One region of the Sporosarcina thermotolerans genome, then DNA from elsewhere that is predicted to be linked to it. Evidence: a T-box and tRNA genes for the amino acid it is inferred to sense, from the RefSeq annotation. Region 1 holds a T-box; the other holds one or more tRNA genes.
The links. A T-box is a leader RNA that pairs with one kind of tRNA and senses whether it is charged. The one in region 1 lies ahead of ACFPZG_RS11705 (valine--tRNA ligase), so its partner is inferred to be a tRNA-Val.
Positions count from the first base shown of each region.

Region 2: it encodes a tRNA-Val, which carries the amino acid that the T-box ahead of ACFPZG_RS11705 (valine--tRNA ligase) is inferred to sense. The anticodon was not compared.

Region 1 covers NZ_JBHSRM010000014.1:39,633-56,073, forward strand. The annotation lists gene ACFPZG_RS11700 (hypothetical protein) at 1-799, shown strand, start outside; T-box leader at 1,035-1,254, shown strand; gene ACFPZG_RS11705 (valine--tRNA ligase) at 1,326-3,971, shown strand; gene ACFPZG_RS11710 (ATP-grasp domain-containing protein) at 4,024-4,815, opposite strand; gene ACFPZG_RS11715 (ATP-grasp domain-containing protein) at 4,812-5,678, opposite strand; gene ACFPZG_RS11720 (bifunctional folylpolyglutamate synthase/dihydrofolate synthase) at 5,741-6,949, shown strand; gene ACFPZG_RS11725 (sensor domain-containing diguanylate cyclase) at 7,065-8,771, shown strand; gene ACFPZG_RS11730 (sensor domain-containing diguanylate cyclase) at 8,790-10,520, shown strand; gene ACFPZG_RS11735 (prepilin peptidase) at 10,569-11,324, shown strand; gene ACFPZG_RS11740 (hypothetical protein) at 11,414-12,082, shown strand; gene ACFPZG_RS11745 (nucleoside triphosphate pyrophosphatase) at 12,158-12,778, shown strand; gene radC (RadC family protein) at 12,807-13,484, shown strand; gene ACFPZG_RS11755 (rod shape-determining protein) at 13,723-14,739, shown strand; gene mreC (rod shape-determining protein MreC) at 14,758-15,669, shown strand; gene mreD (rod shape-determining protein MreD) at 15,666-16,184, shown strand; gene minC (septum site-determining protein MinC) at 16,211-16,441, shown strand, end outside.
Region 2 covers NZ_JBHSRM010000013.1:569,063-585,503, forward strand. The annotation lists gene ACFPZG_RS10690 (efflux RND transporter permease subunit) at 1-2,191, opposite strand, end outside; gene ACFPZG_RS10695 (nuclease-related domain-containing protein) at 2,755-3,732, shown strand; gene ACFPZG_RS10700 (peptide chain release factor 3) at 4,102-5,676, opposite strand; gene ACFPZG_RS10705 (UDP-N-acetylmuramoyl-L-alanyl-D-glutamate--2,6-diaminopimelate ligase) at 5,814-7,304, opposite strand; gene ACFPZG_RS10710 (M42 family metallopeptidase) at 7,318-8,367, opposite strand; gene ACFPZG_RS10715 (aldehyde dehydrogenase) at 8,439-9,827, opposite strand; gene ACFPZG_RS10720 (hypothetical protein) at 10,142-10,291, shown strand; gene ACFPZG_RS10725 (DNA-3-methyladenine glycosylase family protein) at 10,342-11,181, opposite strand; tRNA gene ACFPZG_RS10730 (tRNA-Val) at 11,314-11,386, shown strand; gene ACFPZG_RS10735 (hypothetical protein) at 11,614-11,883, opposite strand; gene ACFPZG_RS10740 (YybH family protein) at 11,928-12,368, opposite strand; gene ACFPZG_RS10745 (GNAT family N-acetyltransferase) at 12,530-13,357, opposite strand; gene ACFPZG_RS10750 (helix-turn-helix domain-containing protein) at 14,123-14,743, shown strand; gene ACFPZG_RS10755 (hydroxymethylglutaryl-CoA reductase, degradative) at 14,863-16,131, shown strand; gene ACFPZG_RS10760 (hypothetical protein) at 16,133-16,441, shown strand, end outside.

The DNA of each region.
Region 1 (16,441 bases):
ACAATGGGATATGAAAGAGGTATTCTATTTCCCTACGGATGTTGGGGTACCAAGTTCTGCACGCGTTGTTAAAGTAAAAGCAGGATTTACAGAAAAACGTTCAGAAGATGCAGTGCGACTTTCAGGCATTTATCATATAGCTGCCAAAGTCGAATTTGGGGAAGGTCAGAGGGCTGAAATGATTCCTCAGGAAGTGGTTTATGTAGATGATGTAGAAATGGATGGTCAAGTAGGTTATTTCGAATATGCAGTCCCGCTGAATATCGATTTGCCTCCTGAAGTTGAGCATCCATTGCGTGTAGAAGCGTCAGATGTTAATGCCCACTTTGACGGACAAGGTGCGTTGACCATCGCATGGAATGTAAATTGTGCTCATGGTGCCTCGAATAATGAAGCTGCGGTAGAAAATACAAAAGCCGAAGAAACCGCAAGTGTTCAGGCAAGCGAAGTAGTTGCGGAAGTTAAACAGGATAATGCTACAGCCCAATCTGTGCCTGAGGAAACTATTAGCAAGGCCAAGCAGGCGGTCGCCGAATTGGAACCTCAACAAGCAACGGCACAGGCTGAAGAAACTCAACAAGTACTAATAACCGAGGAGAAACTGGCGGTTGCACATGTCAGCGAATCCCATCAAGAAACAACTTCGCAACAACAAGCCACTGCGAAGCTTGTACCAGAAGTAACAGCAACGTACGACAGCAGCTCATCGAATGGTGATGATATACTGTCCTACATTGCAGAGTTGCCGGATGGATGGTCAACGACAAGTTTCCGTTCAAATGATGTTTTTGTAGAGTAGGAAAGCGATTCCGCAAAGCAAGCAAAATAAGAGGAAATCGCCTGTCGTAGGGACGATTAAAAGTCTGATCAGTTGAAAAACAGTGATCGGTATGATGATGCCCTTACAATAAAATCTGCATTTTCGTAACCAAGGCGGCAATAAATAGGGGTTGTATCCTTTTCTCATACTACCTTCCTTTCGTAATGTACTTGACAAAGTCTCCTTCTGTAGCATACAATGCTCATAACTATATAATGATGCATTGAACGGGAGAGTACGCAGATATCATTTATTCAAGAGAGGGCGCCATTGGTGGGAGGGCCTATAAATGAGTTGCGGAAAGTCACCCGGGAGCAGTTTCCGTGAATTAGAGTAGCGGAAGCCGGTTTGAAACCGTTATTTGTTATGAGGCATATACGCAATCTGTATATGCGAATAAAGGTGGTACCACGAATAACTCCTTCGTCCTTTTTGGCGAATGGAGTTTTTTTGTTTTCTGCTTTTATTCAAAATCTTAAATTGGAAGTACAGAGGAGGAGTTCATATGTCAACAGAAAACCTATCAATGCCAACGAAATATGAACCGCAATCGATTGAAGCGGGTCGTTATGAATGGTGGCTGAAAGGCAAATATTTTGAAGCTCAACCGGATAGCGGGAAAGACCCGTATACAATTGTCATTCCACCGCCGAATGTGACAGGTAAGCTTCACTTAGGGCATGCTTGGGATACGACGTTGCAGGATATCCTGATCCGTATGAAAAGAATGCAGGGCTACGATGCACTATGGCTACCAGGAATGGACCATGCTGGTATTGCGACACAGGCAAAGGTTGAAGAAAAGCTTCGGGCTGACGGAAAATCCCGATATGATCTGGGCCGTGAAAAATTCGTCGAAGAGACATGGAAATGGAAAGATGAGTATGCAGGCCATATCCGTGCGCAATGGGCTAAGCTTGGTCTGGCACTTGATTATTCCAGAGAGCGCTTCACATTGGATGAAGGATTATCCAAGGCGGTCCGCGAGGTATTTGTAAAACTGTATGAAAAAGAGCTTATCTACCGCGGCGAATATATTATTAACTGGGATCCGGCGACGAAAACTGCATTATCGGATATTGAGGTTATCCATAAAGATATTCAGGGTGCATTCTATCATATGCGCTATCCACTCGCAGACGGAACGGACAGCATCGAAATTGCTACAACACGCCCTGAAACGATGTTAGGGGATACGGCGGTAGCGGTTCATCCGGAGGACGACCGGTATAAGCATTTGATCGGAAAAACAGTTAAATTACCAATTACTGGCCGTGAAATCCCGATAATTGCAGATGATTATGTCGATATGGAATTCGGAAGCGGTGCAGTTAAGATTACACCTGCACATGACCCTAACGATTTTGAAATCGGAAACCGTCATGATCTTCCTCGTGTTCTTGTCATGAATGAAGATGGCAGCATGAATAAGCTTGCTGGCAAGTATGAAGGAATGGACCGGTTTGAATGCCGTAAGACAATCGTTAAAGATTTGCAGGAAATGGGCGTTTTATTCAAAATCGAGGATCATTTGCACTCGGTTGGCCACTCGGAACGTAGCGGAGCAGTTGTTGAACCGTATCTGTCAACACAATGGTTCGTAAAAATGGCGCCTTTAGCGGAAGAAGCGATTAAACTTCAACAAAGTGAAGGGAAGGTCAACTTCGTTCCGGAACGCTTTGAAAAGACGTATTTGAACTGGATGGAAAATATCCACGATTGGTGTATTTCCCGTCAGCTATGGTGGGGACATCGGATTCCAGCTTGGTATCATAAAGAGACAGGTGAAGTCTTTGTAGGACATGAAGGGCCTGAGGACATTGAAAACTGGAACCAGGATAACGATGTTCTTGATACATGGTTCTCATCTGCGTTATGGCCATTTTCAACAATGGGCTGGCCGGATCTTGATAACGAGGAGTTCAAACGTTATTATCCGACAGATGCGCTTGTTACAGGATATGATATCATTTTCTTCTGGGTTTCTCGGATGATTTTCCAAGCCCTTGAATTTACGGATCAACGTCCGTTCAAAGACGTATTAATCCATGGTCTTGTTCGTGCTGAAGACGGCCGCAAGATGTCGAAGTCGCTCGGCAACGGTATCGATCCTATGGAAGTAATTGATAAATACGGTGCGGATGCATTGCGCTACTTCTTAGCTACTGGTTCTTCACCTGGTCAGGACCTTCGCTATTCGACAGAAAAGGTTGAAGCGGTTTGGAACTTCGCGAATAAAATCTGGAATGCTTCCCGTTTCGCTTTAATGAATATGGATGGCATGAAGTATGATGAAATCGATTTAACAGGTGAAAAATCTGTAGCTGATGCATGGATACTTACTCGCTTGAATGAAACGATTGAACAAGTAACGAAGCTCTCTGATAAGTATGAGTTCGGTGAAGTCGGCCGTGCATTATACAACTTCATCTGGGATGATTTCTGCGATTGGTATATTGAGATGGCGAAATTGCCGTTGTACGGAGAAGACGAAGCAGCGAAGAAAACGACACGTTCGGTTCTTGCTTACGTACTCGACAATACAATGCGTTTACTGCACCCATTAATGCCGTTCATCACAGAAGAAATTTGGCAGAACCTTCCGCATGATGGAGAGTCGATTACAGTGGCGGCATGGCCGGTTGCAGATTCGACACTAACCGATTCTGCAAAGGCATCTGATATGAAGCTATTGGTTGACCTCATTCATGCAGTTCGTAACATCCGCGCTGAAGTGAACACGCCAATGAGCAAAAAGGTTCCTTTATACATTGCTGCGAAAGATGAAGCTACAGTTCAAGTATTGGAATCAAATCGCAACTACATTGAACGCTTCTGTAACCCGGAAACTCTTGAAATCGGAGTTGGTATTTCAGCACCGGGCAAATCGATGTCAGCTGTTATTACAGGCGCAGAACTATTCTTGCCACTTGAAGGTTTGTTGAATATCGATGAGGAAATTGAGCGTTTGAAGAAGGAGCTTTCTAAATGGGAAGGCGAAGTGAAACGCGTCCAAGGCAAGCTGTCCAATGAGCGTTTTGTTTCGAAGGCTCCTGAGGCAGTCGTTGAAGAGGAACGTGCGAAAGAGAAGGATTATTTGGAGAAGAAGGCGGCAGTTGAGCGCCGGATTGAAGAATTGAATGAGATTTAATGAATAGAAAAGAGTTGGGACGCCCGAGAAAAGGGGTCCCAACTCTTTTTATTTAAGCATTGCGCTCGTTTATTCTTTCCATCAGCTTCTGAGCGACTGAAAAATCATGTGTCGCATATAATGATCTGGCGCCGACGGGATCTTCAATTTCATTTAACAGCCAACTGCCGTCCGGTAATAAAAGAAAATCGATTCCGATATAATCACTTTTTAATGCGCGTGCTATTTTTCGTACTTCTTTCTCCTGCGAGGAAGAAAGTATGTATTTCTCCACGGATCCGCCAAGCGTATAATTCGATTTGAAACCGTCGTTACCTATACGCTTGACAGCACCTAAAACTTCATCTCCAAGCATGAAAACACGAATGTCGGTTGCATTGGATTCAATGTAAGGCTGGACGATTAATTGACGACTAAGATATTGATTCAAAAACTGCTCCGCCTCATTTACCGTATGACATAGATATACTTCAGTTCCTCCATGGCCATCGACTGTTTTCAAAATGACTGGGTAGGCAGCAATACCGTCAACTGACTTCAATCGCTTCGTAGGTACCGCCGGAATTCCTAATAGCGTCGCGAATTCAAATGTCTTCAATTTATTATTTGCAATCCGGTTCACTTCTGAACGATTGATTACATGAAGTCCTGCTGATTCCCATTTAGCCGATAAATCAAAATTTCGATCACGGAATAATATGAAATCCGCATCGGAGTCAGGTTCTTCATTGTCGACTAGTAAATTCATTGTTAGATCAAGCTGTGCTGCATGCACCATCAAATCATCGATAAACCCGTGATTGCGCTTTGCTTCCTTCGATGAATAATAAACATGCCCTTTCATGAGAGCTTACCTAAAATGTATTCAATCATCTTGTCGGCTACATTAATGCCGGTCACGTTATAAATGTTGCGGATATGGGCAGCGGCGTTCACTTCACAAACAAGTGGTTTTTCATTATCACCATATAATAAATCAACTCCAGCAAATTCAGCCCCGACTGCTTCTGCAGCACGAATTGCAAGCTCTTTCTGTTCAGCAGTCAACTCGATTATGCTTGCAACCCCTCCATTCGTAATGTTCGCCCTGAAATCAGTTTCAGAAGAACGATGCATGGCGGCAACAATTTCTCCACCGACGATATTCACGCGGATATCCCGTCCTCTGCTTGTTTCGATAAATTCCTGAAATACATAATCGACTCCGCGTAATTCATCAACTTTCGTAAAGAATGCCTCTTCAGTTTCGATTAAATACACCTTCATGCCAAATGACCCGTGGCCTTCTTTAATGATCATAGGCAAGCCTAACTTTTCATGAACTCCCTCATAATACCCGGATCCTTCAATTGTAAATTTCGGATAGACTTTCGGCGCAATAATTGTTAAAGGCATTGCAACTTCATTCTTCGCAAGCTGGATATATTGCTTCGCTTTATTATCGCAAGTCTCAATCACTTCCGGATCATTGAAAACAGGGATTCCTGCATTTTTCAAATACGTTGCGAGCAAGATGTCTTTGTCCAGGAAAACGACGAAATCCGGACGCTCTGTAAGATTTTCATTCAAATTCATCATCACTTCGTAATTTCTTTTAAGTTCCGCACGAACACCAGCCCGCTCAGCAGCATCTGCCAAAAGCTCCGCTTGGTCGCGGAATTTATCACTCGTTAAACTTCCGTTGTAAATGACCCAACAACTTTTCATATCGTTCCCTCCGGCCGTGATATACTCTACCTATGCTGATTCTATCATAAGGAGAGAGTGTTTTGATTCCGAAATTTAATGAGTATAAAGAACGATTTGAACTATATAGCGATGATGCGATTAAGCCTGGGTTAGATAGCGTTATTGCAGCTCTGATGAAAGTGGGGAATCCCGAAAAGCAGTTGAATGTCATTCATGTGGCTGGGACGAATGGGAAAGGTTCAACAATTGCATTTATGGAGTCCATCTTGAAAGAACATGGATATTCAACTGGGGTATTTTCATCTCCTGCATTGGTCGATGTTCATGATCAGATTCGTCTTAACGGCTTGCCGATCAATCAGGAAGAAATGGACAAGTCGTTTATCCAGATGAAAGAAGCCGGACTAAGCGGAATGCTGACGGATTTTGAATTACTTACTGTGGCCGCCTTCCTGACCTTCAAAAGGAATGCGCCTGATTACATACTTTTAGAATGCGGTATGGGGGGCAAATTAGATAGTACAAACGTCGTGACACCACTTGTTTCAGTTATCACATCGATAGCGCACGACCATGTCGGATTTCTTGGAGCTACCCTAAAAGAAATAACTGAACAGAAGGCGGGGATTATTAAGGAGAATATACCTGTCGTGATTGGCTTGTTACCGGTAGTTGCTAACAATGTTATTCGAAATAAGGCGTTGGAAATGAACAGCGAGTTAATGATATACGGTAAAGATTTTAAAATGATGCCTGGCGAAGTATTTGAAGGGAAGATTCAAGTTTCTATTCCAAAAAGAAAGATGAAAGGCCCACATCAGGCGATAAATGCAGCAATAGCTATTGAGGCGTTATGGAAAGCGGGTGTAAACTTACAAGAAGAAGTTGTAGCAAAAGGAGTTGCCAACACTTCGTTACTTTATCGGTTTCAAGAGATTGCGCCAGGGGTCTTTGTGGATGGTGCTCATAATCCCGCAGCTGCGAAGATGTTAGCTGAAACGATTCGTAATGAATTTCCCAATGAAAAAGTGGATTTTGTAATCGGTATGTTGAAAACAAAAGACATTCGTAGAACATTGGATGAATTGATACCTGTTGCTCACTCGTTTACCTTTGTCGATTTCGACCATCCACAAGCTGCCACTGCTTTGGAATTAATGGAAAGTTGTCTATATAATAAAAAAAGGATGACAAATCTCATTAATGATACTATAATACTAAGTAAGGAAAATAATAGAAAGCGAATAGTCGCAGGCTCGCTTTATTTACTGAATAGACTTTTGACCTAATGTTATACTGGAAAACTAAGTGTAATCATTATGGAACCGGTTACAAAAGGGTCCGCTGATTGAAAACTTGTTGAAAATTTGTATATTCTGATTGAGTTGGTAGGGGGTAAGTGGGTTGTCTGATAAGAATTGGTCTACAGCATCTCAGTTTATCATCTGGTTCCTTATAGTTCCTCCGGGTATGTTTTATTTCCTTTCAAACCAAATGCCCGAAGAACTTAATATATCGTATCTCTTTTTATTTATCATTTTTAGTATGTTGACGACTTTATTCCCTATTAAGCTAAAAGGGGACCCTATAACTTTAGTCATGTGGGTGACGATACCTGCATTTCTTCTATACGGTATTGCCATTGAAATGATCATTATGCAATTTGCTGCAATTGCAATCCTTTTTGTTTCAAAGGGTACTATACAAAATAAAATCCAACGCTTTTTAATTAATTCGTTGATGATGTTCTTGCTGTCAATCGTTAGTGCTGGGGCTTTCTATTTAGTCGGTGGTCAAGTAGGTTCTACGGACTTTTGGTCTCTTCTTATAGGGGTTTCGGTTTATAGGCTTATTCACACAGCTGCAAATATAGGGTTTATTAAATTTTATTTGCAGATTCGAGGTATGAAAAGCCTATACACGAAAAAAGACATTGGGTATGAGTTTTCAAGTATCGTATTGATATTGCCATTAGCTTTAACGTTTTATTTCCTATTAAATTTAGTTGGTGCACCATCATTTTTACTAATGGGAGTACCGTTTTTCTTAACGATATTTTTCATACGGCAATATGGCCGATCTGAGAAAGTAAATGAGTATATCAAAAGTGTAGGAGAGATTGGGAGTAGCCTATCTGTATTGACTGATGTGGACCAAGTGACTGAAAAATTCATAATGAAAAGTCAAGAGTTATTCAATGCCGATATTGTTTTTCTGTTTAACAATCATAATCAATGGTTGGAACTCGATAAGGCTTATGATAAACCCCATTTACTTCCTAAGGATACACATTCAATTCGGTTAGGCGAAGGCATTGCGAGGATGGTGCTTTCGACCAATGAACCTGTCATCTATACAAAAAGTAATGATTTTAAACAATTCTCGATCTCCTCTGTTCCTGACGAAATCGAAAGTGTCCTCTGTATACCGATGACTCATAATAATCAGACTGGTGGAATTCTTCTATTAGGATCAAATCGGAAATCTGCATTTAAAGATTACCATTTGAAGATATTGGAATTACTTGGTTCTTATTACATTGTAGCGCTTGAAAAGGCCCGTTACGTGACAGAGGCCTTGCTTAAAAGTGAAAGATGTGCATTGACTAGTCTTTACAACTATAGATATTTAGAAGATAGACTACATTATGAAATGGAACGCATGCAGAAAAAGGATATTGAAGATCTGTCCGTAATCATGCTTGATATTGATCGTTTCAAAGTAGTAAACGATACGTACGGGCATCAAAGTGGAAACGACATATTAAAGGAATTGGCGAAAGTTCTTAAGGGTGTTTTACCTGAAGATGGAACTGTAGGACGGTATGGGGGGGAAGAATTTATCTACCTTTTACCGGGGTTCTCTAAATCGGAAGCTTTGGAATTTGCAGAAAAACTTAGAGAAACGATTAGACAGCATACATTTTCAATCATCCCGGACTTGAGCTCGGATAAACGGAAAATCGAAGTGAATATCACAACAAGTATTGGGGTAACAAGTGCGCCTTTTGATACAGATGAGGCGATGGCCTTGCTTCGAAATGCCGATCGGGCATTATATATAGGAGCGAAGCAGGCTGGGCGTGATCGGGTCGCGGTGTACGTGAAATAAAGGGTGGAGGGACAGGGAATGAATGTTACTGCTGCAAATAAAAGAAATATATATGTATTGTGGCTATTAATCGTTCCTTTTGCCTTTTATGCCGCTCTGAATTTCTTTCCATCTAATAGTTATGATTATTTAAATATGATCATTTATCTGTTGTTTTTGATAGCAATCATGATGATTTCAATTCCAGTGGATAGAGTTTCTATTACTCTTGAGAGATGGATCATTTTCTCACTGTTCTTCCAGTATGGTGTCTTATCGGAAATGGTTTTTATGCAAATTGCAATGTTCGTCTTATTATTCACGTTAAAATCTTCTACCCCTAAGACATTTAGATTTGCTTTCAACTCAATTGTTTTTTCTGTAGTTTCACTTGTGGGAGGCTATGTTTTTTATGCATTCGGTGGTTCTTTGCAAAATATGTCTTTGGCTAATTTCTTTATAGCAGGTTTCATATATGCGTCGGTCTATTCATTGGTCAATAGCGCATTGCTCATCCTAATCTTTAAAATGTTGAAGCAAAAAAATGCGGTCACGAAAAAAGCCGTGTTATGGGATTTTGTCGTGACAATCCTGTTATTGCCGTTTGCCATTATCTTCACCCTTCTGTTTCAACAAATTAGCGGAAAGGCTTTCTTGCTAATAGGGGTGCCTTTCATATTAGTTTTGTTAGTTACAAGTAAATATCTGAAGTCCGATATATTGAATGATTTACTTTCTTCAGCAGCTGTAATCGGCCATCATCTCGCTGAAAGTCTTCGTGTGGATGACGTCTTACGTACATTTGTCGAGAAGATTAAAAATGTCATCCCTTACGAAAGTGCGTATATCATCGATTTGCGTGTTGGGGGAAATTTGATCATGTTATCCTGTGTGGAAGGTGAATTTCAGCGCAAAGAAGCTATGAACTTTTCATTCCCAAGTAAAAATAACGTGAAGGACGGACTTGATGTCGAGATGACAAAAATGTATCTGACAAGGAAAAGTCTATCTGCATTGAATGGTTTTACATTTGCCCCCTCAGTTGAAAGTGTACTGGCGGCCCCTGTAAAAAGAGATGGTAAAACGGAAGGATTTCTCATCTTGACTTCAAATCAGAAATACGCTTTTGATGAAGTGCAAACGAAAATGGTGGATCTATTGACTAGCTATTTTGCGACGGCAATGGTGAAGGCGAGGTATTATGAAAAAACAGTGGAAAAGAGTACTCGATGTGCATTAACAGGAATACACAACTACCACTATCTTGAACAAAAACTGGATGAGGAAATTGTTCATTTCCATACAGGAGAAGTTCAAAGTCTGTCTGCCATTATGCTGGATATTGACCATTTCAAGTCCATTAATGATACATATGGACATCAAAGCGGCAATGATTTGCTTGTTTCACTTGCGAATCTCCTTTCGAAGTTTCAGCATAAAGGGATGACATTGGCCCGATATGGAGGAGAGGAATTCACAATTATCCTACCAAACTTTTCAAAGGATGAAGCTATTAAACTTGCAGAGTTGATTCGCAAGGACGTCGAAAAATCAAAGTTTGAAATCATCCCGGACTTATCCGACAATAATGAACCGATTAATGTCCAAATGACAATTAGCCTCGGAGTTGCCACTATGCCGGAAGATGCAAAGGACGGGAAGGATCTCTTAAGAAACGCCGATCGTGCTCTTTATATTGGTGGCAAACAGGCGGGACGCAACCGTGTCGGAATATATGAGGAGAATAGTGGTATGAAAGTGACAAATTAAGGGGAAACAGAATACTACCATACAATAATGCTGGAAATGAGTGATTGAATGGAGATTGTCTGGTTAGCCTTATTTTTCATATATGGCTGTGTTTTTGGTTCTTTTTTCAATGTGGTTGGACTTCGGGTGCCGAAAAAGGAATCAGTTGTTAGACCGCCATCCCATTGCACAACATGTGGTCGGAAACTAAGGCTTTTTGATCTAATCCCTGTTCTCTCATATGTCGTCCTCCGAGGGAAATGCAAAGGGTGCGGACAAAAAATAAATGCGATTTATCCCTTCATTGAGCTTATTACTGGCGTCTTGTTTGCCTATGCCTTTTTTCAACTTGGCTTCAGTAAGGATTTGATCATCGGGATTCTGTTTGTTTCGTTGCTTGTCATCATAACCGTATCCGATATTTCTTATATGATCATCCCTGATAAAGTGCTTCTCCCTTTCGCTATTTCGTTTCTGATCCTTAGATGGCTAATACCTATGTCTCCATGGTGGGACAGTTTTTTAGGGGCGGCAATCGGTTTCAGTGTGCTATTTATTATAGCCATCGTGTCGAAAGGTGGAATGGGAGGCGGAGATATAAAGCTATTTTTCGTCATTGGTCTTGTTTTAGGCACTATAAACACATTATTGACGCTGTTTCTTGCTTCAATTATTGGTTCGATCGCGGGCGTTTTTGTCTTGAAGAAGACTGGTAAAGGGAAGAAGACTCCTGTCCCATTCGGACCGTCCATAGCACTTGCTGCTATCATTTCTTACTTTTACGGAAAAGATTTTGTCGAATGGTATCAGCAATTATTCTTTTAAGTCGATAAATTTTTTAGGACAAGGCGACATACGTCTTGTTCTTTTTCATGTCTTTTCTGATACGGTTACTAAAAACGGGGTGGTCTGGCATGAACTTCAAAAAAAAGTATTCTAAGGTGACAGTAGCGGCGGCTATGCTTCACGGTGTCATAGTCGGTATTGCGGCTGTTGCGATTGTTGGTTTTTTAATCGTAGGAATGAATGGAAAAGGGAAAGAAAAAGCAGTGGAGAACGAGGTGGTAACGAACAATCCGCAAGAGACAGTCGAAACGACTCCGACATCCGGGCCGGCTATCATCTCAAACGAAGCACCCTTGAAATTATACGCAAAGCAGCATGGGGTTTTCTCCTCGGCAGAGTCAGCCAGACAACTCTTTGCGGATGATCCGGCTCTTGGAAAGGCCGCCATCATAGAAGTGGGGGGGCAATATTATGTGTGGAGCGCTATTGGCGTCGTCGAGGAAGAAATCGATGTTAGTGAGTATGAAGGAACTTTCCGTAAGCCGTTCTTCGTGAACACAAACTCCTGTAATACGGTTGGAGCAGGGAAATTAAGGAAGGCATTGGTAGAGACGGAATTATCACAAATTAAAACTTTGACCGTTACCTCGGAAAGTGAAAATGAGGATCCGAAAGTTGCTGACTTCCGAAAGAATATTGTTGCTGTGACCGTGTTTACAAACGATTTAAGGGTTATTCGTCTACATCTTTTAAACCATTATTCCCATAACAATGGCTGTGCGGTTATAAATTTTTAACGTTGAAATACGGGCCGAAATGGAATTTCTGCGGTTTTATGAAAATTTTCAATTACCTCCTTCTCAAGTATGATAATGAAAAAGGAGGTAGAAGAAATGCAATTCATTTCGGAGAGACAAATTATTTTGGCGTCAGGTTCGCCAAGGAGACGGGAACTTTTAGGCGTTTTAGGGCTTCCCATTAAAGTGTTGCCAAGCAATGTCGAGGAAAATGTTGAATTGATTGATAAGGACTTTAATGATTATGTCCAAAAACTTGCGGTCAAAAAAGCTGCAGCTGTTGCGAATATGAAGCCCGATGCGGTAGTTATTGCTGCTGATACAATCGTTGTTTTTAAGGATGAAGTCTACCCTAAACCGGCAACAAAAGAGCAAGCTGAAACATTTTTGAAGACATTCTCTGGAAAGGCACATTCGGTTTTCACGGGAGTGAGCATTCTTGGCGGTGGAAAGGAAATTGTTTTTTCTGAAGAAACGAAAGTGGTATTCAAGGAACTTGATGACAAGCTGATAAAGGCATATGTCGATTCTGGGGACCCGATGGACAAGGCTGGTGGCTATGGCATTCAAACTGCTGGCGTCTTGTTAGTTGATAAAATAGAAGGCGACTATTCGAATGTAGTAGGCCTCCCACTCGCTAAATTGGTAGAAATTTTACGCAGGGAACGTATCATCCAACTGAAGGAGGGTGAATGATTCCTTGACTGCGGACCTAAAAGATAAAATGATGATCCGGGATGTACATATCGCGGACAGACCTCGTGAAAGGCTTATCCGCCAAGGTGCAGCAAGTTTGTCGAACCAGGAGTTGGTCGCTATTCTGCTAAGGACAGGTACGAAGGAAGAATCCGTATTATTACTTGCGAATAGAATCTTGAACTCATTCGATAAGATACAGGACTTGAAAAATGCAACTGTTGAGGAAATGATGGCGGTAAAGGGGGTTGGACAGGCAAAGGCCGTCCAACTACTTGCAGCAGCGGAAATTGGAAAAAGGATTCACCGTAGGCATTCTGAAGGACGGTATGTCATAAAGTCACCTGAAGATGCAGCTGCCTATTTAATGACGGACATGTCCTCGCTGCTGCAGGAGCATTTTGTCGTCCTTTTTATGAACGTTAAGAACGAAGTATTGCATAAACAGACGATTTTTATCGGCAGCTTAAATTCATCCATCGTACATCCTCGCGAAATTTTCCGTGAAGCCGTGAAACGATCGGCGGCTTCGATTATTGTTTCACATAACCATCCTTCTGGAAATCCATCGCCATCACCTGAGGATATCGAAGTAACAAAAAGGTTGGTAGAAGCCGGGTCTATTATGGGAATCGAGCTGCTCGATCATATCATTATCGGCGATCATCGTTTTATTAGCCTAAAGGAAAAAGGCTTTATGGGTTAGTAAGTTACTCCTTGTTTAGTAAAATGTGTAAGTGTAATTGACTAACTTTAATGGCTCAACTTACCGTCGTTGATGGGTTAATTGCTTTTATTACAAAAATATGAAAAAACAAGGCGTAAGTATCAAAACTTTGCTTATTTCTCTTGAGGCTGTGAATTTGTTCCCCAATCCGTTATAATGTGGTGTATGATTTCAAGAAGACCATTTTTAAACGGTCGAATAGAAAGGAAGAACAAATTTGTTTGGATTTGGAACGAGAGATGTCGGGATTGACCTCGGCACAGCAAATACATTAGTTTTTATAAAAGGAAAAGGGATTGTTCTACGCGAACCATCCGTCGTTGCGAAAAATACAGTTACGAATGAAATTGTTGCGGTCGGTTCGGCGGCTAAAAATATGATTGGACGTACACCGGGATCTATAGTGGCAACGCGCCCGATGAAAGACGGAGTCATTGCGGATTTTGAAATTACAACAGCGATGATTGAACATTATATGAAAGAAGCGACTAAAGCTGCAGGAGGCAATTGGAAGAAGCCGAATGTCATGGTTTGTGTTCCTTTCGGTATCACATCAGTCGAACAGCGCGCAGTGATAGACGCAGCGAGACAAGCGGGTGCAAAAGATGCGTTTACAATCGAGGAACCGTTTGCTGCAGCAATCGGTGCGAATTTACCTGTTTGGGAACCTACAGGCAGCATGGTCGTCGATATAGGTGGCGGTACTACAGAAGTTGCTGTTATTTCTTTAGGCGGAATCGTGACAAGCGAATCGATTCGCGTCGGAGGTGACTCAATGGATGGCGCAATCATCAGCTATATTCGTAAAGTCTATAATCTGACAATCGGTGAACGTACTGCAGAAGCCATCAAGATTGAAATTGGCTCAGCGAGAGTATCTAGTAAGCCAGAAAAAATGGAAATCAGAGGCCGTGATCTTTTAACAGGTCTACCAAAAACATTAGAAGTTTCCTCTGATGAAATTGTTGAAGCACTTCGTGAATCCATTACACAAATTATTGAAGGCGTTAAGAAAACATTGGAAGCTACACCACCGGAACTTTCCGCCGACGTTATGGAGCGCGGAATTGTATTGACGGGTGGCGGAGCACTTCTTGAAAACTTGGACAAGGTCATTTCGGATGAAACGAATATGCCTGTCTTCATAGCAGAGGACCCTCTTGATTGCGTAGCAATTGGAACGGGGAAAGCGCTGGATAATTTTGATGTGATTAAAAAGATGCAAGCTAGGTAATGAGGGAGGATTTTGGCAATGCCGCGATTTTTTACGAATAAACGGTTGATATTATTGCTAGTAGGCGTCATCGTCCTTGTGGCATTGATTTCATTCACATTAAAAGACAGGCAAAATGCCACCCTTCCAGAACAAATCGTAAAAGATGTCGTCGGTTTCGGGCAATCACTTTTCTCGAAACCGGCACATTATATTACCGGCACGTTGGATAAAATCGATGGAATCTTGAATACATATGAAGAAAACATACATTTGAAAGCAAGATTAAAAGAATATGCTTCCACGCAGGCTGAACTCGCAGATGTGAGGGCTGATAATGAGAAGTTACGTCAAATCATCGGCAAGGAAGAAAGTCTTCGTGATTATTCTCCAATCCATGCAACTGTCATTTCTCGAAATCCCGATCAATGGGAAGAGAAAATCATCATTGATAAAGGGACAGTGGAAGGTGTTAAGTTGAATATGGCTGTAATGACCTCAAGCGGTTTAATCGGAAAAGTAGTCCTTGTCACCCCATTCAGGTCGACAGTTGAACTGCTTTCGACAGAAAACCGTAATTTTCGGGTTGCAGCAGTCATTCCTGGTAAAGAATCTATTTTCGGTTTGATAGAAGGATATGATCGGACTCGTGGAGAATTAATCATGAAGAGGATTGATTCCGATTTCGATGTGAAGGAAGGGCAATTGGTTCAGTCTTCTGGTCTTGGCGGAATTTTTCCAAAGGGACTGCTAATTGGTGAAGTAACAGAAGTGTCTACGGATGACTTTGGATTGACAAAATTGGCGTATATCCGTCCTGCTGCAGATTTTGGCATGTTGGATCATGTAATGGTGGCAAAAAGATCATCCGTTATTGTCTCTGGTACGGATGGAGATGTGGCTGAGGAAGAAGATGTAGCCGTGGAAGAAGAGGGGGAGAATGGATCGTGATCAGGTTCATAATCCCTCTTATTGCCGTCATATTATTTTTCCTCGAACCGGTTTTCAGCCTCTTCTCACCCGTGACAATCGGGGATGGACAATACACACTTGTACCGCGATTTGTCATTGTTTATCTGATTTTTATCGCCGTTTATTATAGTAGGCAACGTGCAATCATCTATGGAATCGTACTTGGACTCTTGTATGATATGTATCACATTGATATTATTGGAGTATATACTTTTTTATATCCGGCGATTTGCTATTTAGCAACATTGATTATTCGCCAAGTGTATCGTCATATTATTACTGTGATGCTCTTATCGCTAATAATGGTTGCGCTGCTTGAAATCTTATCATACTTTTTCGCGAGTCTAATTGCTCTTACAGCAATCGGGTTCGAGGATTTCCTGATGAGCAGGCTTTCGCCAACAATGATTGCCAATTCCATCTTCGTTTGCATGTTTGGCTATTTCTTTAAGCAACTTATCGATAAAAGAGGATTGGAAAAGGCCGGATTATAAACCTTGAAAAAATGTGAGGGACGCAAATGACGAAACAGCACTATGTAACAATAAAAGGGACAAAAGACGGACTTGTCCTCCGACTTGACGACAAATGCGCTTATTCGGACATGATTGCAGAACTCCGCAATAAAGTCAGCGAAAACAGTCTTGAAGGGCTGGCAGAAGTAAAAGTCCATATCGGAAGTCGATATTGTAATGAAGAAGAACTTAAAGAAATTATGAATATCGTCCATGAATCACCACATTTACGAGTT
Region 2 (16,441 bases), on a different contig from region 1:
TTGTGTTTACAGTTTGAGCGATTTGGTATGGAACCAATCCAAGGTCGGAGGCTTTCTCCCGATTCACATCTATATGAATCTCCTCAATTGTATCCTGAAGATTATTTGTAACCTTAAGTACTGAATCCAGTTTACGCAATTCATTATTAACCTTCTCAACTGCGTTTTTCAACCTCGCTTCATCCGTGTCTTTCAATGAAAATGATAATGTATTTGGATTAGAACCCGCTGCTGTTTGCATGTCAAAGCTTACACGGGCATCATCACCTACCAGTTCAAGCACTTCCGGTTGTACATCATCTATGAACTCGAAAACCGAACGTCCCCGGTCTGATAAGGGAACTAATTTGACATACATTTCCGCAGTGTTTGTTTTAGAGCTGCCTTGCGCCATGCTTTGCTGTGTTCCACCTACAAGACTTACATAAACTTCTATTTCTTCTTCTTCCTTTAATTTATCCTCAATTCTTTTAACGACTTCATTTGTTGCTGTTAGTGAGGACCCATTTGGAAGCTTAACGGAAATACTGAAGAATCCTTCATCTGTTGGCGGAAGGAATTCCGTACCGACTTTGAATAATCCGAAGCCGCTTCCTACAAGCAAGATACCTGTCATGATTAAAATAAATGCGCGATGCTTCAATGACCATTTTACTGATCGCTCAAAATTATTGAATGCCTTGGAACGACGCCTTCTTGCATCAATATTCCCCTTTGGTTTATTCAGCATTCGGCTTGCCATCATCGGCACAACTGTCAAAGCAACTACAAGCGAGGCAAATAGGCTAAAGGATATCGTCAATGCGAATTCTGTGAAAATCTGTCCAATCAGTCCACTAATAAAGATCACAGGAACAAAAACAGCAAGTGTTGTTAATGTTGAGGCTGTTATTGCACCACTGATTTCCTTGGCACCATCTCTCGCAGCATCTACACGGTCTTTCCCCATTGCAAGATGCCGTTCGATATTTTCGATCACAACAATCGCATTATCGACCAACATTCCTATACCAAGCGCCAATGCTCCCAAAGTCATTATATTCAGTGAGAAATTCGCAAAAAACATGAGTACAAATGTAACAATGACTGAATATGGAATAGCTACACCGATAATAATCGGGCTCTTTATACCCCTGAGGAAAAAGAACAAGACAAGCATCGCGAATAATCCACCAAGTATTAATGATTGTCCGATATTACCGATCGCAAGCTTCACATAGTCGCCTTGATCGAATAAAATATCAGCCTTAATATCCTTGAATTCATCTTGTTTTAGCAACTTATCCAATGCATTCTTAAAGGCGGTAGATACTGTTGCTGTATTAGCTCCTGATTCCTGAAGCACCGACATAAGCACGGCCTTTTGATCATTCGCTCTTGTTTCAGAAGATACCGGCGCCTCAAGTAATGCCACTTTCCCAACCTCAGAAATCTTTACTTTCTTCCCAGTCAAAGGGTGTGTACCGACCGTAATATTTTGTATATCAGTAACAGAAGTTAGTGAACTGATTATTCTTGTAGTCAGCTGTTTTCCATCTTGCGTTTCAATTGGTTCACCCGGCATGGATACATTATTCGCCTGAATCGCCTGAACAATATCCGATTGAACCATTCCGTTGCTTTCCAATTTACTCTGATCTAATATTACCTGGACTTCTTCTACCAATTTACCTGAAACGGTTACACTGGCAACGCCATTCGTCCTGCGCAATTCCGTCTCGAGACGTTCTGATAGTTCCCTTATGTCAGCCCCTTCAGCATTCGTTCTAAGCGACAACTGAATGACCGGAAATTGAGCAGGGTCAAACTTCATGAATCTTGGGGCTTTTGCTCCTTCCGGTACTGGAACTTGGTCAATCCTTTGCATAATATCCAACTGAACATCATCAATTTTTGTAGACCAATCGAACATTAATAAAATGAAATTTGCACCTTCCTGTGATGAAGATTGCATTGATTTCAATCCAGGAGAAGTGGATAGACTCGCCTCAAGTGGCTTCGTTAATTTCTCACTCACCTCAGTCGATGAAGCACCCGGATAATTTGTAACGACGACTGCAACAGGCGGATTTAACTCTGGTATTAACGTGACAGGAATCTTGAAAAAGGAAACTGTCCCTAAAATGATGACAAGTAACATCGTAACAATTGTAAAAACCGGTCTTCGTATGGAAAAATTACTGATCTTCATTCGCAAAATTCCTTTCATTTACAAAACTCTCTCTATCCATCATATTGAAATTCACAACCAACATCAAATGCGGACTACAATATATATTTCGCCAAATACAACCGTTTCCCTGCGCAGGTACTCGTTTATATCTGAATCCGCTCGTTCTATCGTGGAACCGCTCGTTTATTCCTGGAATCGCTCGTTCTTTCGTGGAACCGCTCGTTTATTCCTGGAACCGCTCGTTCTTTCGTGTAACCGCTCGTTTATTCCTAAATCCGCTCGTTCTTTCGTGGAACCGCTCGTTTATTCCTGGATCCGCTCGTTCTTTCGTGGAACCGCTCGTTTATTCCTGGAACCGCTCGTATTCCAGAATCCGCTCGTTCATCATACAACGAAGTACGTTTTTATTTTGACAAAGGCACTTGGCGCGATATTTTAGATGTTTAGTAAAAAGGGTTTACCGCGTGACGTTAACCATTTTGTATCAAACATACCGCCGTATTTTTTAATACTTTCGACAATTTCAATCAGACTATTCCAAAATTCGACAAGTTTGGATACAATGAAGTGGAGGTGATGATGTGTTAGTAAAAAATAGAACAAAGACAATGGAAATTGACGGACTAATCGCATTGCTAAAACGAATGGGGAAAGGAGATGAGAGAAGAACAAGAATTGAAGAGAGATTGTACAACTTACAAGCCGGATTCGGGGGTGAAAGTCAATATGATAAGTATTTAACGGAATTCAAACCCGACTTTCCACATGCTATATTGCATTACGTCACACTTTGCGACGATAATACTTTCTTCCAAATGGATTCCATATTGATTACTCCAGCGTTTATCGTAATTTCGGAGGTCAAGAACATTGCGGAGAAGATCGTTGTTAAATCTAACCCTTTACAGTTTATCAAGGAATATCCCACCGGAAAAAGACTGCCATTGAAAAATCCAATTGTTGAAGTGGAAAGAAAAATGTTCCATCTGAATAGTTGGTTAAAAAAGCGTAAAATCAACATTCCAATAAAAGGATTAATTGCATTCGCTTATAACAATGAACTAATAATCGAGGAACCCCCTAATATGGACATCATGTTTACCTACGAAGTTGCCGCACATCTTAGAACATTATCGGTTACTCAAAGCATTCTTGACAAACCGAAAATCCACTCATTAGCACAAAAGATGGTTAAAAACCACAAAGAATTCCACCCGTTTCCTTTAATAAATAAATATAATATCCATCTTAGCGATATAAAAACAGGTGTTTTCTGCCCCATTTGCAGTAGCCTTTCCATGAAGTGGGAATATCAAAAATGGAGATGTACAAGCTGCGGTCACACAGGGAAAAAGGAACACCAAAATGCTTTATTTGATTGGTCAATGTTAATAAGGGAAAATATCACAAACAAGGAATTCCGCTATTTCACACGCTTGAATGACAGACATACAGCTAAAAGGTTACTGGCCACATCGTCGGCGGAACTGACTGGAAACGGAAGAGGTTCAAGATACAATATTGTCTTGCGTCCCGAGACTAAATTACCTTTATCGTAGAACCTTGCACCATATGGACGTATTGCTGAACCGCGGAAACTTGGTTAGTGTTTTGATCTGCTATATCGCGCTAAATGCATTTTACAAATTAATATTACTATCTTTTCAACCAGTGCTTGTTTATATCAATAGGCACTTGTTTTATTTGTTAATCGCTCGTTCTTTCGTGAAACCGCTCGTTTATTCCTAAATCCGCTCGTTCTTTCGTGGAACCGCTCGTTTATTCCTGGAATCGCTCGTTCTTACGTGGTACCGCTCGTTTATATCTGAATCCGCTCGTTCTTCTTCACAACTGCTCGTTTTCTCGCCCGCCATCGACAAAAAACCGGGAGGACTTTTAAACGTAAGTCCTTCCGGTTCCAGTTGTTCTTATAATAAGTTATATAGCTTAATATCAGGATATTTATCTCCGAACCAGCGGAGCGCGAATTCATTTTCGAATAGGAAGACAAGATTGTCATAACGGTCTTTTACAAGCATGGAGCGTTGACCTGTCATTGACTCTTTAACATCACTTTCATTTTCAATCCAACGAGCGACTTTTGAACCGACATGCTCCATATTGACTTCAACATTATACTCGTTTTTCATACGGTGCTCGAACACTTCGAATTGAAGTTGACCGACAGCGCCGAGGATAACTTCTTCTGTATGAAGTGTTTTATAGTATTGAATGGCACCCTCCTGGACCAGTTGAAGAATCCCTTTATGGAAGTGCTTTGATTTCATAACGTTTTTTGCCGTGACTCGTACGAATAGCTCGGGAGTAAACTGCGGCAATGCTTCGAATTGGAAATTCAACTTGCCCCCAACTACTGTATCGCCAATCTGATAGTTCCCTGTGTCGTAAAGACCAATTATATCCCCCGCAACCGCTTCGTTTACAGTTTCACGATCATCCGCAAGGAATTGTGTTGTCTGGGATAATTTAAAGGACTTTGAAATCCTTGGTACAGTAACCGACATTCCTCTTTCGAAGGCACCAGATACAATACGAACGAATGCAATTCTATCGCGGTGAGCCGGATTCATATTCGCTTGAATTTTAAAGATAAATCCTGAAAAATCTTCAGATTGCGGGTCGACCTGCTGATCCTCCTTCGTCTGACGAGGTTGTGGCGGTGGAGCAAATTGAAGAAACGTCTCCAAAAATGTTTGTACACCGAAATTAGTCAATGCACTACCGAAAAATACCGGTGTCAACTCACCTTTCGATACACGCTCAATATCAAATTTATTTCCAGCCTCATTCAATAGCATTACATCTTCAATAGCCTGTTTATAATAGGACGTTTCTGTCATCGGGTGCTCGACTGCAAGCTCCCCTTCTTCATTCAAAGGTAGGTAATGACTGTCGCCTTCAACACGCGCTTGTTCAATCCTATTATTGAATCGATCGTATACGCCGATAAACTCTTTCCCCATACCGATCGGATAGTTCATGGCATAAGATTGAATTTCAAGAACTTCCTCAAGTTCTTCCATTAATTCAAGCGGTTCTTTCCCTTGGCGGTCCATCTTGTTCATGAACGTGAAAATAGGAATGCCTCTCATTCGACAAACTTTGAACAACTTGATTGTTTGAGGTTCAATTCCCTTTGCTGAATCGACCATCATGACAGCGGCATCTACAGCCATTAGTGTACGGTACGTATCTTCACTGAAGTCCTCATGTCCCGGTGTATCCAAAATATTGACGCGCTTCTCATCATAGTCAAATTGCAAAACCGATGATGTAACTGAAATTCCACGTTGCTTTTCAATTTCCATCCAGTCGGACGTTGCATACTTACCAGTCTTTTTACCTTTTACAGTACCTGCGTCCCGAATTGCCCCACCGAAATAAAGCAGTTTTTCAGTCATAGTCGTTTTCCCAGCATCTGGGTGGGAAATGATTGCGAATGTGCGTCGGGATGCGATTTCTTCATTTATAGGTCTTTGCATTTTAAACGAACTCCTTCTTTTCTGCTTTTATAAGCATAGACAGATTACGAGCCAATTTCAACATTTTTTTCTTTGTCAATAGAACATTATATGTAAAATAGAAAAAGCTGCCCCGAGAGACAGCTTTTTCGTCATACTCAATTGTCCAAAATACCTTCGCCAAACTTTTTCTTCGCCTCATCCAATGCGATTGTTGCATCTGAATGCGGCAGTTTTTCCCTGCCTACAATTTGAAAATCTTCATGACCTTTTCCTGCAAAAATAATGATGTCTCCTGGATCAGCAACTGAAACAGCATGGCGGACAGCTTCTTCCCGATCCCCTATGCACGCATAGCGTTCATGTTTCATACCTGCTTCCAATTCGGCAAGGATGGATTCAAATGGCTCATCACGAGGATCATCAGTCGTTAAAATAACATAATCCGAAATCGAAGCCTTCTCCGCCATGATTGGACGTTTCTGTCTGTCTCTATTTCCCCCTGTCCCGATAACAAAGATTAATTTGCTATCAGCATCTTTATATGGAAGAACAGCTTGAATCGCCTTTTCTATTGCATCTGGAGAATGGGCATAATCGATATAAATCGTCAATGGCATATCGGTTTCCACTTTTTCCATTCGACCTTTCGCTGCCGGAATAACAGCAAGCCCGTCTAAAATTTCTTCCATTTCAAGCCCTTTTGCAAATAGCGCAGCAATGACGGCAAGCGCGTTATAGACATTAAACTCTCCAATTAGGGACATGGAAGCTTCAAACTCTCCCACGGGTGACACTAATGTAAATGTTGTGCCTTCCACAGTTAACTTAATGTCTTTCGCCATAAAATCTGCATTTTTATGAACTGCATACGTCAAAATAGGGTAAGGTGTCATTTCCATCATTCGCCCACCCCAAGGATCATCAACATTCACTATTCCAAATTTCGATTGACTTAAATCTTGTCCAAGCTGAGCAAATAATAGACCTTTTGCGTAGCCGTAGTTTTCCATAGTCTTATGGAAGTCCAAATGGTCATGTGATAAATTCGTAAACACGGCAATATCGAACTCCGTACCAGCCAATCTTCCTTCCATAAGGCCATGTGAAGAAACTTCCATCGTCATTGTTGTGCAAGCTGCATTTGCCGCCTGATTGATCATCTGCTGGGTCGTCAATACATCAGCTGTAGTGTTTTCTGTTTCATATAACACTCCATCCAAGTTAAATCCAATCGTTCCAGTAACAGCTGACTTTTCGCCGACATGACTTAATATGGAGTGCAGCATATTGCTGACACTTGTTTTTCCGTTTGTACCGGTAACACCGATCATCGTCATCTGTTTGGAAGGATAATTAAAGAATCTCGGTGCGAGTAAGGCGACTGCCCTTGTGGTATCTTCAACATAGACGACTGCTTGCTTGTCCAAATCCACTTCGATTTCACGTGACGCAACAATAACTCGCGCCCCTTGGTCGATTGCTTTTTGCACATAAGCATGTCCATCCACTGTAAAACCTTCAATACAAACAAAAACGCCGCCAGCATTCACAGTACGGGAATCCACAGCAAGATCTGTAACAATTTCAGGTAAATTCCCTTCCACTTTCTTTATCGGTAAGCTTGAGAATAAATATTCGCTTTCCATGACCTGCCTCCAATCAATCCATCATGTCTGAAGTAATATACGAATGTAGTAATTGTGCTGTCGCTTTTAACGAGTCGACATGTGTCCTCTCAAGTGCATGGGACGATTCAATCCCCGGTCCGAATAATGCATGCTTTACATCGAATCCTGCACGGATTGCAGCAGACGCATCCGAACCATAGTATGGATAAATATCAAGCTTGAATGGAATGCTTCCTTTTTCACAAAGACCCGTCAAATGTCTTGTTAATGCATAATGATACGGACCGCTCGAATCCTTTGCACAAATTGAAACTGTGTATTCATCCGAGGATTGTCCATCTCCTATTGCCCCCATGTCGACAGCTATGTATTCAACTGTTTCAGGCGTGATATTGGAGTTCCCTCCGTAACCGATCTCTTCATTGTTCGATATATAGAAGTGCGTTGTATTTGGTAATTCAATCCCATTTTCCGTTACCGAACGGACGAGGTCAACCAACAACGCTGTGCTCGCTTTATCATCAAGATGTCTTGATTTGATAAACCCGCTTGGAGTCACTTCAAATCTTGGGTCAAATGAAACGAAATCTCCCACCTCAATGCCAAGCGCTTTCGTTTCAGCTGCATTTTTCACCTTTTCATCAATGCGAACTTCAATATTGTCTGCATTTCTTTCTGCAGTACCTGAGTTGCGGTATACGTGAACTGTAGTTTGGTGCATAAGGATTGTCCCTCGAACTTCCTTGCCGGAAGCTGTATGTATATGACAATACTCTCCTTCAACAGCATTCCAATTAAATCCGCCAATCATCGCTAACTTAAGTCTTCCGTTACTCTTTATTTCTTTGACCATTGCTCCGAGTGTATCAGTATGTGCCGTCAATAATCGATGGCGGGAATCGTCTTTCCCTTTAACCGTCGCGATAATTGCCCCTTTATTCGTTCGTTTGTAAGTGACACCAATATTCGTAAATTCATCGCTGATTACTTTCATCACCTTTTCGGTAAAACCGGAAGGACTTGGTGTTTCCACTAATCTTTTTAACAGCTCTGTCGTTCTTGCCTCATTAAATTGATACATTCCCTACATCCCCTTTTTCGTTTTATATGATACTTATACTACTACAATAAAACAGGTTTTTCCCAGTATAATTATCGAATGATTCGCTTGATAAGCGAAAGTTTATTTCCATATGGCGGGAATCCCATACGCACAGAAAGTTTCGTACTCTTCTTCAAAATTGATTTTGAATGGGTGAACAAATCAAAACTTGCTTTGCCATGGTAGGCGTTCATACCGGATGCGCCGACTCCCCCAAACGGTAGATGAATGTTACCAACATGGGAAATCGTATCATTTATACAACCTCCACCAAATGGGAGATTTCCCAAAAAGTATTCCCGTGCTTGTGTATTCTCACTAAATAGGTAAGCTGATAGCGGCTTCGGTAATTTTTGAATTCTATGAATAACTCCCCCTAAATTCTGATAAGTTAGAATCGGTAGGATAGGTCCGAAAATCTCATCCTCCATGGACGGATTCGACCAAGTGACATTATCCAAAATCGTCGGGCTGATGAATAAATCATCGCGATCCATTTTACCGCCGAATACAATATTCTTCTTCTCTTTTTGAATCAACTCCGACAAACGATCAAAATGCTTGGAGTTAACAATCCTGCCGTAATCCACACTTGCGGAAACTTCTTCGCCGTAAAAATCTCGTATGCAATTGACAATTTCCTTTATCAGCTTATCCTTCACAGTCTCATGTACAAGGATATAATCTGGCGCAACACAGGTTTGTCCATTATTAAGAAATTTCCCCCAAACAATCCGCTCAGCTGCAATTTTTATATTCGCTGTTTGATCAACAATTACAGGACTTTTTCCACCTAACTCGAGCGTTAAAGGAGTAAGTCTTTCAGCGGCAGCTTTCATGACGATTTTTCCGACCGTTACACTTCCAGTAAAAAAAATATAGTCGAATGGTGCGTGTATAAGAGCATTTGTCTCCTCAATTCCGCCATTTACGACATGGATAAAATCGGATGGGTAGAGTTCCGTTAATAGTTCATTTATAAGTGTCGTTGTGTGAACAGTAGCTTCTGACGGTTTAACAACTGCACAATTACCGGCTGCAATGGCTCCAACTAACGGATCCATTATTAATTGGAAAGGATAATTAAAAGGGCCGATGATTAATACCGAACCATATGGCTCGCGTACGATGAAACTTTTTGCAGGTTGTAAATGGGCTGGTGTTTTCACTTGCTCAGGCTTCATCCATTCTCTCAAGTTTTTTATCATCAATGAAATACTCGATAAAACAAATCCTACTTCAGTTACATACGCTTCAAAAGGACTCTTCCCTAAATCTTTCTTCAAGGCTTCATGAATTTTATCTTCATTCAATTTGATCGCATCTCTCAAGCGCATCAACATTTCAATTCGAAAATCGGCGTCTTTTGTCTTGCCCGTCAGGTATAAGCTTTGCTGCAATTCGATTATTGTATCAATATTATTTTGAACATCCAACATCTCGGCGCCTCCTTCAGCGAAAACAAATTGTCAATATAGCAAAAGGACTGAATTTAAAACGACAAATTCCGACCAATTACGCAGTTTGGCGAAAAGCTTGTCAACATATACTATGGTTACACAAATCGTTGGGGCATTCCTGCTTTTCTGTTATTTTCAATTGAAATCACTACCAAAAGATGGATTGAAGGACTCCATCTAACAATAGGCCTTAAGATTCTTTTTCAATGGTTTACGTTTTAGTTCCTTTCAGTACAGGGTAAGGAATTACACAATCGCAAATAGTGAATATAATTGAAATGGAGGAAATGAACATGACAACAACAGATACTTGGTGGGAAACAATCTTTGAGGGAAATCTTTCATTAGGTCTCAACAAGGAACGCATCTCGGACCTGAACGATGAAAATTTCCTCTTCTTTGACGACCGCTTTGAACAAGAAAACGAACATACACATTCATAATAAATAACCTGGCTTTCCTATATAGGGAAGCTTTTTTCATGCTCAAAGTGTCACTCTATACTTCTCCATAAATACAATGCGGCGTAGCTTAAGTATGGTTTCCAAATCGGAATTTGTTCCATAATTTCTTCTTTTGTCGGTTTACGGTCCATTGCCCATATATTTTTCAGGGCGTTTTGCAACCCTATATCTGCTATAGGGAATAGATTCGGCCGCCCTAAACCGAACATGAGAAAGTTTTGTGCAGTCCATGGCCCAATCCCACGATGGGCAACCATTTCATGAATTATCTCTTCATCTTCCATCTTTTCAAACTTATTCAAGTCTAGATTTCCATCGACAATTGCACGTGAAAGTCCGATTACATATTCAGCTTTCCTCCCACTAAATTGAAGCTGACGTAAATCCTCCACTTTTAGTGCGGCGATTTTTTCAGGTTCTGGATATCGCCATACCCCATCTTGATTTTCGCCAGAGTTCTCAACAAATCGCATCGTTAAAACATGCGAAAATGCAAGATTTAGCTGTTGGTGAATGATACTTTTCATTAGTGTACCGTAAAGCGAGAACTCTTTGATAAGCGGTGTACCAGCATGTTCGACGAAAAGCTTCTCAAGGTTGGTATCCCGGAAATGATCAGAAACCGTATCTAAACGCCGATCAAAATGAAAAAAGGATTTCACTTTATCAACTTGCGATTCATCTATTGCGTTCTCCAGCAAAAACGAAGGTGAATCCGTGGTGCCTAAACCGCGTAGAGTGATGACATTCCCCTCTTCCATCGGAATCTTCACTTCCCGTTTTTGTAAATCGACTGCATTTACAGGATCCCCCGCCAACCGTTCGAGTGCTCGTTCAAAATCATAATTGAATGGTAAGGAAATTTGCATTTCCAGCCACCCCCCTTTTCTTTCCATTCTACCTTTATATCATCGAAAGAAAAAACTTTTAGAAATGATGTTGACTTCTTGGACAAACCCGCTATAATAATAAATGTGCAGTAAGCAAGTACAACTTCTCCCGATTCCGTAGCTCAGCTGGGAGAGCGCTACCTTGACAGGGTAGAGGTCGCTGGTTCGAGCCCAGTCGGAATCATTGGGTGCCAAACCCTTGGAAGTATTGTCGGAACAACGATACTTCTCCGAAACAGTCCTATTAGGCCGGATGCCTAGGGGCTGTTTTTTTATGGTTTTTTTACCTAATGTCCGCAATTTGTCCGCAGTTGCTTTTCTTGTTTTTTCTTCCTCCATAGCATCCGGTATGCCACTTCAATAAAAAAGGCTTTACTCCTTCTTGAAGTAAAGCTACCCGTTAGTAAAAACTCACTTTAAAAAGGACCTGTCAAAATACTCCTTTATTAGTATTGCTAGCCCCAAAATCGTAAACAACAATCCTACAACAAATGGGAATCCTAAGAATAAACTTTGAACAGTTTCAATCCCATATTGCTTTCCTCCAAAAATCGCATACCACAACTTTGAACCAGACCAACTAGTCATGCTTGGAATATACGTCATTGCTACCAAAATTATAGTTAGTGTAGTAAATAATCCCCCTATCATTATAAAACCACCAATTACTGTCCTTTTCATTCTTTCGCCCCCAATCTTTATCTCCAATCAAAATAGTATATTTTTTACTTCAAGTTAAAAATCCCCTTACCAGTTTCCATATTTATTGGCAATGATGAATGTTCATGAGCTATGACCCAAGATTCATTCACTTTCTTTAAACCAAATGTGAACCGATTGGTCATTTGACGAAGTTTCTCACCAGATTCTTCTTGGTGAGCAGCATATGTTATTGCACAATGAACAAATGCTATATATGAATCTTCTTCAACTACTATGTCATTAAAATCAACTTTAAGTAAAACGCCATCCTCACTCAATCCATTAAACCACTCTGTTACATTTTGCTTCCACGAAGAAATACCCTTGCTTTCCCAGTTCCCCCAGCAATCATAAATATGCATTTCGCGATCATACATGGATAAGAATTTTTCAACATCTTTTTCGTAAACTGCTGTTTTGTAATTTTCAAGTATGTCTTGAACTTTGAAAAAACCCTCCGTCATTAAGTGCATCCCCTTTACTAATCTCAGAAATGTAAGAATGTTACTATAGATAAATTCTATACTCAATCATTTTTTCCTTCTTCAATTACCTGCCCCTTTAGTTCAATTAAGAAATGATCCTCCAAGCAGTTCAATGATCTATTAAAAAACACCCGTTTGGATCAGAACTCAAATTCAAACGACATCAATCGATGCGAATATTCGAAACCCAATTTTCCAGCTACTCTTTTGGACGGCTCATTCGATTCATCAGTAGTCCAAAACACACCAATCCCTCTTTTCAAGCATTCCTTTATGTATTGTTGTCCTAGTATCGTTGCCAAACCGCGATTTCGGACATTTTGATCAAATGTTGCTATATAAATTTCATGGCGGTCTCCGTTCACACAACATGTGTAACATGTACTTATTACTTTACCATTTTTTAAAACAGCATATCCTTCCCCATATTGAGTAAAAGATTCCGCTGAAGACCAGTATTCTGTTAACTCTTCCCTTAGATTCTCGTCAGCGTTAATCAATTCCTTAGTGATCTTTACCATGGTAATACCTTCATCAAGCACATGACATAGTTGCTCCAAACCTTTATTGAAACGAACCGTATCCAATTCGTAATAGACGTTATATCCCACATAATATTTACGCCCATCAACCATTTTTTTCAGAGCCTCTTTCCAAGTTTCGTTAAAGATATTGGCGATAAACCAGGTTCCTCCACATAAATCCAGACTTTCTTGCTTTAATTGTGTGGAAATTAAATTACCCAGGTGGCTGTTAAACAACTCATTCTCTGGATCACCGAGCAGATAGTACCCCAAGCCCACCGCGTATACAATTGCAGTACGGGGCTCCTCTATCTGATCAACATATACTACGCCTTGATTCATTCCGCTAAGAACTGCATTTAATACATTTTCATTTTTTTCTTGCGGACTAACCAACAATTTATTAATTTTGTAATAATTTTCTTTTGGCAGTTTAACGATCATCATTTATTCCTCCCTTAAGGTTTTATTTTTATTCTACTAGTAACCAAGCGCATTTTTTCACAAACCTCTTATAATATAGAAAATATTATGTTGTTCAGTAAATACATTTCATAATCTCGCTGATTTCATTTAAATTCATATCAAATATAGTGGAATATGATGCGGTTGATTTACTTATCGATTCAAAGTATTTATCTTTACAATTTCATAGTTTCTTTTTGTTTCATTCATTTAATTTTCCTCCCCATGAGCTAATCAGTAATTCAAATTGTTCCGATAAATCCTTCTTCCCTTTATCTTACAATATTTACTAATGCAACATGACATTATCACAACTATATATTTGTACAAAAAGGCGAGGATTGAAGAGTTTTTTTCTATATAAGTTCAAGTTCATTGATGTTTCGGCATTGGATCGCAGGTATATAGGATATAGTTGATTGAAGCGGAGAACGGCGACTCCAACGGGAACAGCGCGAGCTGAAGACCCTGGACTGAGCGAAAGCCGTAACGTAGAACGGCTTTTGCGAGCAAAAGCGTAGCGTTGCGAGCACGGATGCAAAGCTGCCTTTATTTCTGCAAAATGCGCAGAAATACGGCAAATCGAACTCTTCGTGGTTCCATTGGCTGAAGCCTTGCCCGCGAAAAGCGTCCGTTCGGAGCGGAAATCAACATTGCCTAATATTACCCCTACAGTATAAAATTTTAAGTTAACCTCCACCCTTTATGGACGTCTAAATCTGTTACAATATATATTGAAATTAATTGGAAGGAATAGAGTATAATTTGACTGAAGTTGTTATCTTTTTAATAAAGGAGGAGAGTACAATCTACCCAGAGGAAATCGGTAGGAAGGTAAAAGAAGCGAGATTAAACAAGTCCTTTACTCAACAGGAATTAGCAGATAAATGCTCGTTAACAAAGAGTCATATATCCAAAATCGAGAATGGACAAGCTTCCCCCGCCTTAGCAACGTTATCGAAAATAGCAAAAGAATTAAATGCACCCTTGTCCTATTTTTTGGAATCAAATAATCAAAGCAAGATGGCAATCGTTAGAAATACTGAAAGAACATTAAAAGTTGGAAATGAAGAAATTGGTTATACATATGAAGCTTTGGCGAAGCGTCCTCATTTCAGCAAAATTGAACCAGTAATCGTGACAGTCTTGCCGGAAGCGGAATTAGTAGAACCTTTTACACATGCGGAGGATGAATTTATATTCGTCCTTTCCGGCTCCATTAATCTTTATTATGATGGTGAATTACATTTATTGGAACAAGGCGATAGTGCTTATTTCGAAGGAACGATTCCCCATATATTTCTTTCAACTGGAAAAATAGAAGCAAAGGTCTTAACGATGTTCATTCAGGTAGATAGCCTGTAGTCTGAAAAATAATTTTGTTTTGAATGTAAGTGTTTACATTATTTTCGTTTTCATGTACTATTTTGTGTAACCGCATTCAACTCAGTTGAATGTAATTACACAACAAGGAGTGTATATTAATGACAACTACTAGAATTCCAGGATTTTATCGTTTATCAACTCAGGAAAGATTAGATATTGTTACGAAGGGACGCGGCTTAACAGAGGATGAATTATCATATCTATCTGCCAATCAAACGCTACCTATGGACCTCGCAGATTCCATGATTGAAAATGTTGTTGGCCAAATCAGTATCCCGGTTGGAATTGCAACTAACTTTAAAATAAACGGAAAAGATACGTTCATTCCAATGGCTACTGAAGAACCATCAGTTGTAGCAGCAGCAAGTAATGCAGCAAAAGCTACATATGAACATGGCGGATTCTTCACATCTATGAGTGGAACAATTATGCGAGGACAGATTCAAGTTCTTAATGTTGCTGATCCTTATGCAGCAAAAGCTAAAATCTTCGAACATAAAGAAGAGATTATGAATCTTTGTAATGAGAAAGACCCAACATTAGTTTCTTTAGGCGGCGGAGTAAAAGACCTCGAAGTGCATATTATTCCAACGACAAATCATACTATGCTTGTTATTCATCTCATCGTTGACACGCGAGATGCAATGGGTGCAAATGCTGTAAATACGATGGCTGAATCCGTTGCGCCTATGATTGAAACAATAACAGGTGGTAGAGTGCTTCTAAGAATCATTTCAAATTTGGCAGATCGTAGACTAGTTCGTGCACGCGCAGTATTTTCAGCCGAAGCCCTTGGTGGCAAAGAGGTTGTGAAAGATATTGTAAGTGCTTATGAATTTGCAGAGTTTGATCCTTATCGTGCAGCTACACATAATAAAGGAATTATGAATGGTATTTCAGCGGTTGTTTTAGCGACTGGTAATGATACTCGTGCTGTAGAAGCGGGTGCCCATGCTTACGCTTCCATCTCCGGACATTATAAATCCTTGACGAAGTTTGAAATAAATGCGGATGGTGATTTATCAGGTTCAATCGAGCTTCCTATGGCGGTTGGAATTGTTGGCGGAGCAACAAAAACGCATCCAGTTGCAAAGGCTTCGTTAAAAATTATGGGGATAAGCTCTGCGGAAGAACTCGCAGGTTGCATTGCAGCGACAGGACTTGCCCAAAACGCTGCTGGTCTTCGTGCACTTGCATCAGAAGGCATCCAGAGAGGTCATATGTCGCTACACGCAAGAAATTTAGCGGTTATGGCTGGCGCAGCTAAGTCGGATATTGATCGAATTGTTGCTCAAGCAGTAGCAGAAAAAGATTTAAGATACGATCGAATTTTGGAGATCACTAAAGCAATTCAAAGAGGTGAATAATTTGAACGATAAACATGTCAATTCGACCGATACTTCTTCAAAAAATAAATACTTAGAAATACTTGGAGATACAATTGTACCTAATCAGTTGCTCTTCTCAATTGTAATAAGTGTCGCAGTAAGTTTAGGTGGTTATAATCTTGGTCTCTGGTTTTTCCCATCTATTGCGAGTGAAAATATGGTCGCTTCCTATTCCCTACTTCTTGGTATTACAGGAACCGTCCTTTCATTAGTATTATGTTCTTTTGTCTTTAAACCAAAACGAATATTGATCGAAGAAGAGACTTCAACTAACAGTATGAGAGAAGTT